Regions from separate parts of the Nocardia sputi genome, predicted to be linked through region 1. Evidence: riboswitches for the same ligand, from Rfam matches in the RefSeq annotation. Region 1 holds a riboswitch; the other holds the start of a gene.
The links. A riboswitch is a leader RNA that binds a small molecule or an ion and turns the genes downstream of it on or off. The one in region 1 is predicted to bind cobalamin.

Region 1 (4,186 bases):
CACACGAGCCGGCCCGCGTGCAGGACGAAGATCCGGTCGCAGTGCTGGGCGGCCAGATTGAGGTCGTGCAGCGCCGCCACCACGGTGATGCCCAGATCTCGCGCCGCGGACAGAACGCTGTACTGGTGATGGACATCGAGGTGATTGGTCGGCTCGTCCAGGACCAGAACGCGCGGCTGCTGGGCAAGCGCCCGCGCGATCAGAACACGCTGGCGCTCACCGCCCGACAGCGACAGGAATCCGCGCGACGCGAGATGCCCGATATCGGCCGTCGCCATCGCCGCGGAACAGATCCCCCGGTCGCGTCGGTGCGTGCCCCGCAGCAGCGCGGTATGCGGTAGTCGTCCGGTGGCGACGACCTCGGCGGCGGTGAAGTCGAACGGAGTAGTCGTATCCTGGGTGAGCGCCGCTACCTGACGGGCGTTCTCGCGCATGCTGATCGCCGCGATATCCGTACGGCCGACCAGGACTCGTCCCGTCGTCGGCGACAGTGCGCGGTAGAGGCAACGCAGCAGGGTGGACTTACCGCTGCCGTTCGGGCCCACGATGCCGATGAACTCTCCTGGCGCGGCGGCCAAGGTCACCGCCTCGACGACCGTCGTGCCGTCGAACTCGACCGTGACATTCTCGTAGTCGACCCGCATCAGCCGTGCTCCACCAGTGCGCCGCGGCGTCGCATCAACAGAACGAACACGGGAACCCCCACCGCCGCGGTGATCGCGCCCAGGGGTAACTCCTGCGGTGGTAAGAGTGTCCGCGCCAACAGGTCCGCGGTCACCAGGAACACGGCGCCCAGTAGCGGTGTCACGATGGTGAGGCGCCGGTGGCCAGCGCCCACCAGCAGTCTGGCGATATGCGGAACCACCAGTCCGACGAAGCCGATCGCCCCGCAAACCGCAACGAAACATCCCGTCATCGCGGCGGAGACGACGAACAGGAGCAGCCGGAACCGGGAGGCGTTCATCCCGAGAGCGGCGCCGACCTCGTCTCCCATCGACAGTGCGTCGAGGTGTCGCGCGTACACGGCGATGACCGCCAGTCCGATCGCCGCAACCCCGGCGACCAGTGGCACCATTCGCCAGGTTGTCCCGGCCAGACTCCCGAGCAGCCAGAACATCACGGAACGGGCGGCATCCCCGTGCGGGGCAAGGAATACCAGCACCGTCGTCGCCGCGGAGAAGCCGTAGCCGAGGGCGGTACCGGTGAGCACCAGGCGCAGCGGCACCAGCCCAGAGGCCGAACGCGCCATCAGATAGACGAGCACCGTGGCGCCCAGCGCCCCGGCGAAGGCGGCGGTCGACAGCGCGTAGATACCGAGCGCGCCGAAGACCCCGAAGAGTACGACTGCGGTAGCGCCCACCGACGCACCCGAGGAGATCCCGAGGACGTATGGGTCGGCGAGCGCGTTGCGGACCATAGCCTGTACGAGCAGTCCGACCCCGCCGAGACCGGCTCCGACCAGGGCCGCCAAGAGTACGCGGGGCAGCCGGGAATCGACGACGATCCGATAGTTGGCGACGTCGGCGGCGACCACCGTCCCGCCGGTGAGTTCGGCCCAGAGGAACCAGACCGTGTCACGCCAGGGGATATGAGCCGCGCCCAGCGCCAGAGCGAGCACGCAGGCCACTGCCAGCGCCGTGATCAGGCTGGGGACCAGCACGGCGACCGACAGCCGGCGCCTCTCGACACTTCTCATCGGTCCAGCTCTACCCACACCGTCTCGAAATCGGATGTGCGCGGGCAGGCGAGCACCACAGGACCCATACCTCGTCAACCGCTCCCTCGGAGTCGACAGAAGGCCGCGCCATCGGCTCGGCCACGCGGGCAGGTCTTCGGGCTCGTGGACGTGACACCGGAACCTTCGGCCTCGCCTACTGGCGGTCGCTTCCCGGGCTCGGAGCCCAGTGCTGATGACCGCGGTCGTTTCCACATACCGCTGCGGGGCAGCTCCGGATTCCCACCGGATTCCCTCTTACGAGCCGCCCGTCCGGGGGACGAGCGGCAACCAGCGCTCGGTCACAGTAGCATTCGAGCCGCCCGCGGGACGCCGTCGCCTCGATTACCGGCCCGGAGCGCGCGCCGCGGGCGCTGGGCTGTGCATCCGAACTCCGGTCGGGTGCTCGGCTACCCGTGTCCGGTCGCTGCGCGCGAGAATGGCGGGCCGGTTCACGCGCTCGTAGCCCCTGCTGAGCCGGACCGCCGTGCCTGTTTTCGCCGCACGGCGGTGAGGTCCTGCGTCGGCGGGATCGGTGCTGGGGTCAGGAGCCCGGCTCATCCGTCGGCTCGAACCGGGCAACGAGCCAGACTCTTTTGGTTCTGCCCTCGGGATTCTGGAACTGCGGGATCACCTGCCCGGTCTGATCCAAGAAACCCGTGATCGACACCTTGTATTCGGTGTCGTCGATGTACACGATGTCGTTCTCGTGGACTACGGGCAGTTTGACCACGTCGGACACGTCGCCAGGCTGGTTGGCCGTCTCGTTATGGCGGAAACGCAGTGTGAAGGTGTGGTCGAACCCCTCGTCCTGGAAGTCCACCGTGACCTTCAGGTACACCCAGAACTGCGTGTGCTCGAGGTGGATTCGGCGGTTGTAGTGCGCGAAGATGCCGAGATTGAAATCCTTGCCGTCCAGGCGGGCATCGACGTCGGTGAGACCCGTGAAGTCATAACCGCTCTTCTCGCTGTCCTGCGCGCTGCCCCACCTGATGCTGGATCTGATGCCGCTGCTGGATGCGACGCCAGGTTTTCTCAGACCTTCGAACTGTGTCTCGTCGACGCTGACACGCGTCCATTCCCCTTTGGTGCTGACTTTGCCCACGACAGAAACCCTCCCTGGACCCGGATCTCACCGGATGATCTGTCTATCCAACGAGACTCCATCATCCCTCCACGGAGGCAACTTGTCATCGAAATCGTCTGCGAGTCAACGCTACTCGTCGGCAGGCAAGGCAACCGACCCGCAACGTCCCGTTGCCCGTCCGCCGGGCAACGGTCTGGACCCACATCCTGCGCTGCGACCGGTCCGGCCCTGATCGCGGTAGTCGGCGAGTCGGTCCGTCGTAACAACCTCGTGCAGGAAACCGAAAGTCGCCGGACCACGCTTGGAGCGATCTCCACCGAGAGGGATTCGAATGGCCTTCGGTCCTTACAGCGGCTCATGGAGCGGTTCGTTCAGTCCATCAGGTCATGGCGCGGCCTCGTGTGCAGGTCCTTTCAGCATCGGAACCGCCGCCGGCGCTCACGTAGCGATATACCGCGACTGACGCCCGTTGCGGTGGCGCGAACAAGACTCACGAGGTCGGCGAAAGCTGGTCAGATCGTGCGGGCGGAGGGCTCGGTACGGTCGCGGAATACCCGCGGGGCGCTGCTCCATGGTTTGGCCGGGCGTCTCCAGGCCTTGTTGCAGTGCGGGAGCGATGTCCTCATCCGCCTTGCGCGCGTAGGACAGGAAGACGTCTATGTCGGAGTTCATCCTCACCCTCCAGCACCGGAGCAAGCAGGCGCCGAGTACGCGGTACACAGCTGGTCGATCAGCAGCGGAACCGTGATCGGGATCTCGACGGCGCGCTGCGAAGTCAACTCATCCTTTCGATACAGCAGGATGGTGATGAAGCCATCCGATTCGTACAGCGCGATTCTTTGCGGATGCATGGTGGTGTCTATTGATTGGCGACTGGCCATGAGGCGGCGACCGGTCGCGATGTCGAAGATCTCGAAGGTCGAATCCTCGGCCACCACGACTGCGAGGGTGCCGTGATCGGCCAGGGCGAGGCCGACGATACGTTGCACTGTCACGGGAATAGTCGTCTGCTGTTGCCAGCCGCCGGAGGCGGACCGGTAGATGCGCAGCAGCCCCTCGCCTTCGGCGATTCCCGCGATCAGCGAGTCCGACACCGAGACGCGCGCGCCCGGCCTGCTGACCTCCACGGGTGCGGGCGTGGTGCGGACGTCGGAGGAATCGCCGTCCCATCCGGTGATCTGCAGTCGTCCTGCTTCGTCGCGCCAGAGGATGCGGCCGCGGTCGTCGTCGATGCCGTAGTCGACGACTCGGTCGGGCGGGATCGCGTCCACGAGTTTTCCGCTGTGGCAGTCGATCGTGCCACGTGGCCCCGCGGCTACCAGCAGCGCCTGTCGGGCCGACTTCTTGGATGTCTGGAAACCCGGAGCCGGAACGTACTTCGCAGG
Region 2 (4,186 bases), on a different contig from region 1:
CAGGCGGGCAGGGTCACCGCACGGCCGCCGCCGCGGCGACCATGTTGCGCAGCGCGGCTTCCACCTCCACGCGGCCCCTGGTCTTCAACCCGCAGTCCGGATTCACCCAGAGCCGTTCGGCAGGAACCGCCTTCAGTGCCGCGCGCAGCGCCGTGGTGAGCTCGTCCACACTCGGCACCCGCGGTGAGTGGATGTCGTACACGCCGGGGCCTACGCCGAGGTCGAACCCCGCCGCGTTGAGGTCGTCGAGTACCTCCATGTGGGAGCGCGCCGCCTCGATCGATGTGACATCGGCGTCCAGCCCGGCGATCGCATCGATCACCTCGCCGAATTCCGAGTAGCACAGGTGGGTGTGGATCTGCGTCGCGTCGGACACCCCGGAGGTCGCCAGCCGGAACGACCGCACCGACCACTCCAGGTACGCGGCCTGATCGGCCGCGCGCAGCGGAAGCAGCTCACGCAGCGCCGGTTCGTCGACCTGGATGATCCGGATGCCCGCCTGTTCCAGATCCACGGTCTCGTCCCGGATCGCCAGCGCCACCTGCCTGGCGGACTCGCCGAGCGGCTGGTCGTCGCGTACGAACGACCACGCCAGAATCGTCACCGGGCCGGTCAGCATGCCTTTCACCGGCTTGTCGGTGCGCGACTGCGCGTAACCGATCCACTCGACGGTCATCGGCTCGCGCCGCGCGACGTCTCCGAACAGGATCGGCGGCCGCACGCAGCGCGTCCCATAGGACTGCACCCACCCGTGTTCGGTCGCCGCGAACCCGTCGAGTTGCTCGGCGAAGTACTGCACCATGTCGTTGCGCTCCGGCTCGCCGTGCACCAGCACGTCGAGTCCCAGCTCCTCTTGTAGCGCGATGACGTCGGCGATCTCGGCGCGCATCCGGCGCGCGTACTCGGCCTGGTCGATCTCGCCCTTCCGTAGCGCGGCTCGTGCCTGTCGGATAGCCGAGGTCTGCGGGTAGGAACCGATCGTCGTGGTCGGCAGCGCGGGCAGCCGCAAACGGTCCCGTTGCAGTTCCCGGCGTTGTTCGGCGGGAGCGCGGCGGGTGGCGTCCGGCCCGAGCGCGGCCAGCCTGGCGCGCACCCGCGGATCGTGCAGCCGTGAATCCGACCTCCGCGAGGCCAGCGCCGCACGCGCCGCGGCCAAGTCGGCCGCGATCGCCTCCGTGCCTTCGTTCAGTCCCGTCGCGAGCAGGCGCACTTCGGTCACCTTCTCCGCCCCGAACGCCAGCCAGGACCGCAGCCGCTCGTCCAAGCGTGTCTCCGCCGCCAGGGTGTAGGGCACGTGCAACAACGAACACGAGCTCGAGACCGCTACGTGCGCGGCCGAGCCCAGCAACGTACCGAGGGTGGCCAGGGCGCGGTCGAGATCGGTGCGCCACACATTGCGACCGTCCACGACCCCCGCGACGACCAGCTTGCCCGCCAGCGCGGGCACGGACGCCACCGCGGAGACGTCGGTCCCGGCGGTGAAGTCGAGGGCTACTCCTTCTATACCGGTGCCCGCCAGCGCGGTGAGCGCGGCATCCGGCTGCCCGAAATAGGTCGCCACCAGGATCGCCGGACGATCGGTGGCATCGGCGAGTTCGTCGTAGGTGATCTGCACCAGGCCGATCTCCTCCGCCGTGAGGTCGGTGACCAGCACCGGCTCGTCGATCTGCACCCACTCAGCACCGGCGACGGCCAGTCTGCGCAGGAGTTCCCGATACAGCGGCAGCAGCTCGATGAGCCGCGCGAGGGCGGGTCCGCCGGTCGCTTTGGCCAGCTTCAGGAAGGTGATCGGGCCGATCACCACCGGCCGCGCGGGCACGCCGAGCTCGAGCGATTCCCGCACTTCCGCCAGCAGCTTGTCCGGGTGCAGCGAGAACGCGGTCTGCGGACCGATCTCCGGAACCAAGTAGTGATAGTTGGTGTCGAACCACTTGGTCATCTCCAGCGGCTCGACAGTGTCGGTGCCGCGCGCGGCGGCGAAGTAGCGTTCCAGCGGGTCCGCGATCCCGGCGACCCGTGCGGGCAGCGCGCCGAGCAGGACGGCGGTGTCGAGCATCTGGTCGTAGTAGGAAAACGTGCCGACCGGGATCGAGTCCAGTCCCGCGGATCGCAATCCGGTGAGCTGGGCCTGCCGCAGGTCGCGCGCTACGGCGTGCAACTGTCCGGCGTCGATCCCACCTGCCCAATAGGCTTCGGTGGCCCGCTTGAGCTCACGCCGGGGCCCCACTCGCGGTAGCCCGAGAACCGTTGCGGTGAACGGCTTTTGCTGTGCAACAGTCACGATGTTTCTCCATTGCCGAGGACGAGAAGCCATCGCCGTACGGGCAGGCGGAGACCTGCGACATGCCGGTGATATCCCGGCGAGGAGCCCGACACGTCAGCTGGTGATCCGCACGCCCAATCCACGAGGCGGTGGCCGCCGGGTACGGCGTACCCGGCACGGCTGGCAGGTCTTCGGACTCGCGGGCACCGGCCGGGGGACCGGCATACGCCGGGGTGCTCCCCGATGGCCGACCTACTGGCCGTCGCTTCCCGAGTCGCGAAGCTTTCCGACTCCGCTGAACTCAGTGCCTGGTGACGGCGGTCGTTCCTGCATACCGCTGCGGGACAGTCCCGGATTCCCACCGGGTTCCCTCTCACCCGCCGTGACGTCGCCGCCCGGGCGGGCTCGACTCCGTCGCGCGACGTCGGGGCTCCATCTCGTCGCACTGCGGTGAACCAGCTGCCCCCTCAGCATAGGACGCGGCGGGCCCGAGCGGGGCGACCGGCCCGCGACAGAGCGCCGATGGCCGGGACATCAGCGGCTCGGGCACGAGGTGGACGCTGCGACCCCGAACCTTCACCACCGCCCCCCGAGCCGGAAGTCGGCGTTCGGACAGCACACCGGTTGCCGGCGCGCCGCCCATGTGTCGGCGCGATGAACGCAACTTCGCAACGGTGTTAGTCGGCGTTGTGAAGAGGTTTACGAAGGGGGATTGCGTGTCGGTGCGGTTCACGCAGCCGGGTACCTTAGTTCAATGTTCTCGAAAGTCTTGGTTGCCAACCGTGGCGAGATCGCCATTCGAGCCTTCCGCGCGGCTTACGAACTCGGCATCGGGACGGTCGCCGTGTTCCCCCACGAGGACCGCAATTCGGTCCACCGGTTGAAGGCGGCGGAGTCGTACCAGATCGGGGAGCCCGGCCATCCGGTGCGGGCTTACCTGTCGATCGAGGCGATCATCGCGGCGGCCAAGTCGGCGGGGGCGGACGCGATCTATCCGGGCTACGGGTTCCTGTCGGAGAACCCGGACCTGGCGGCGGCCTGCGCCCGCGAGGGCATCACCTTCATCGGCCCGTCGGCCGAGGTGCTGGAGCTGGCGGGGAACAAGGCGCGCGCCATCGAGGCCGCCAAGGCCGCAGGCCTGCCGGTGCTGCGCTCGAGCGCGCCCTCGTCGGACGTGGAGGAGTTGCTGGCCGCGTCGCGGGAGCTGGAGTATCCGATCTTCGTCAAGGCGGTCGCGGGCGGCGGCGGGCGCGGCATGCGCCGGGTCGCCGCTCCCGAGCAGCTGCGCGAGTCGATCGAGGCGGCGTCGCGGGAGGCGGAGTCGGCGTTCGGTGACCCGACGGTATTCCTGGAGCAGGCGGTGGTGAACCCACGCCATATCGAGGTGCAGATCCTCGCCGACCGGCACGGCAACGTCATGCACCTGTTCGAGCGGGACTGTTCGGTGCAGCGCAGGCATCAGAAGGTGATCGAGCTCGCGCCTGCCCCGAATCTGGATCCCGCGCTGCGGGAACGGATCTGCGACGACGCGGTCGCCTTCGCCCGGCAGATCGGTTACTCGTGCGCGGGCACTGTGGAATTCCTGCTGGACGAGCGCGGCAACCACGTCTTCATCGAGATGAACCCGCGAATCCAGGTGGAGCACACGGTCACCGAGGAGATCACCGATGTGGACCTGGTGCAGTCGCAGCTGCGCATCGCCGCGGGGGAGACGCTCGAGCAATTGGGTCTGAGCCAGGACGCGGTGACGATCCGGGGCGCGGCATTGCAGTGCCGGATCACCACCGAGGACCCGGCCAACGGCTTCCGTCCCGACACCGGGCGCATCACCGCCTATCGCACGCCGGGTGGCGCGGGTATCCGCCTCGACGGCGGCGCGAACCTGGGTGCGGAGATCGGAGCCTACTTCGACTCCATGCTGGT

Region 2: linked by a shared signal. The riboswitch ahead of metE (5-methyltetrahydropteroyltriglutamate--homocysteine S-methyltransferase) and the one ahead of M8859_RS29510 (FecCD family ABC transporter permease) in region 1 are both predicted to bind cobalamin.

The regions. Positions count from the first base shown of each region.
Region 1 covers NZ_JAMFLC010000025.1:80,261-84,446, forward strand. Annotated here, with positions in the region: gene M8859_RS29505 (ABC transporter ATP-binding protein) at 1-644, opposite strand, end outside; gene M8859_RS29510 (FecCD family ABC transporter permease) at 644-1,696, opposite strand; cobalamin riboswitch at 1,807-2,025, opposite strand; gene M8859_RS29515 (choice-of-anchor K domain-containing protein) at 2,259-2,819, opposite strand; gene M8859_RS29520 (hypothetical protein) at 3,240-3,473, opposite strand; gene M8859_RS29525 (TIR domain-containing protein) at 3,476-4,186, opposite strand, start outside.
Region 2 covers NZ_JAMFLC010000001.1:384,604-388,789, reverse strand. Annotated here, with positions in the region: gene metE (5-methyltetrahydropteroyltriglutamate--homocysteine S-methyltransferase) at 14-2,284, opposite strand; cobalamin riboswitch at 2,429-2,659, opposite strand; gene M8859_RS01950 (pyruvate carboxylase) at 3,018-4,186, shown strand, end outside.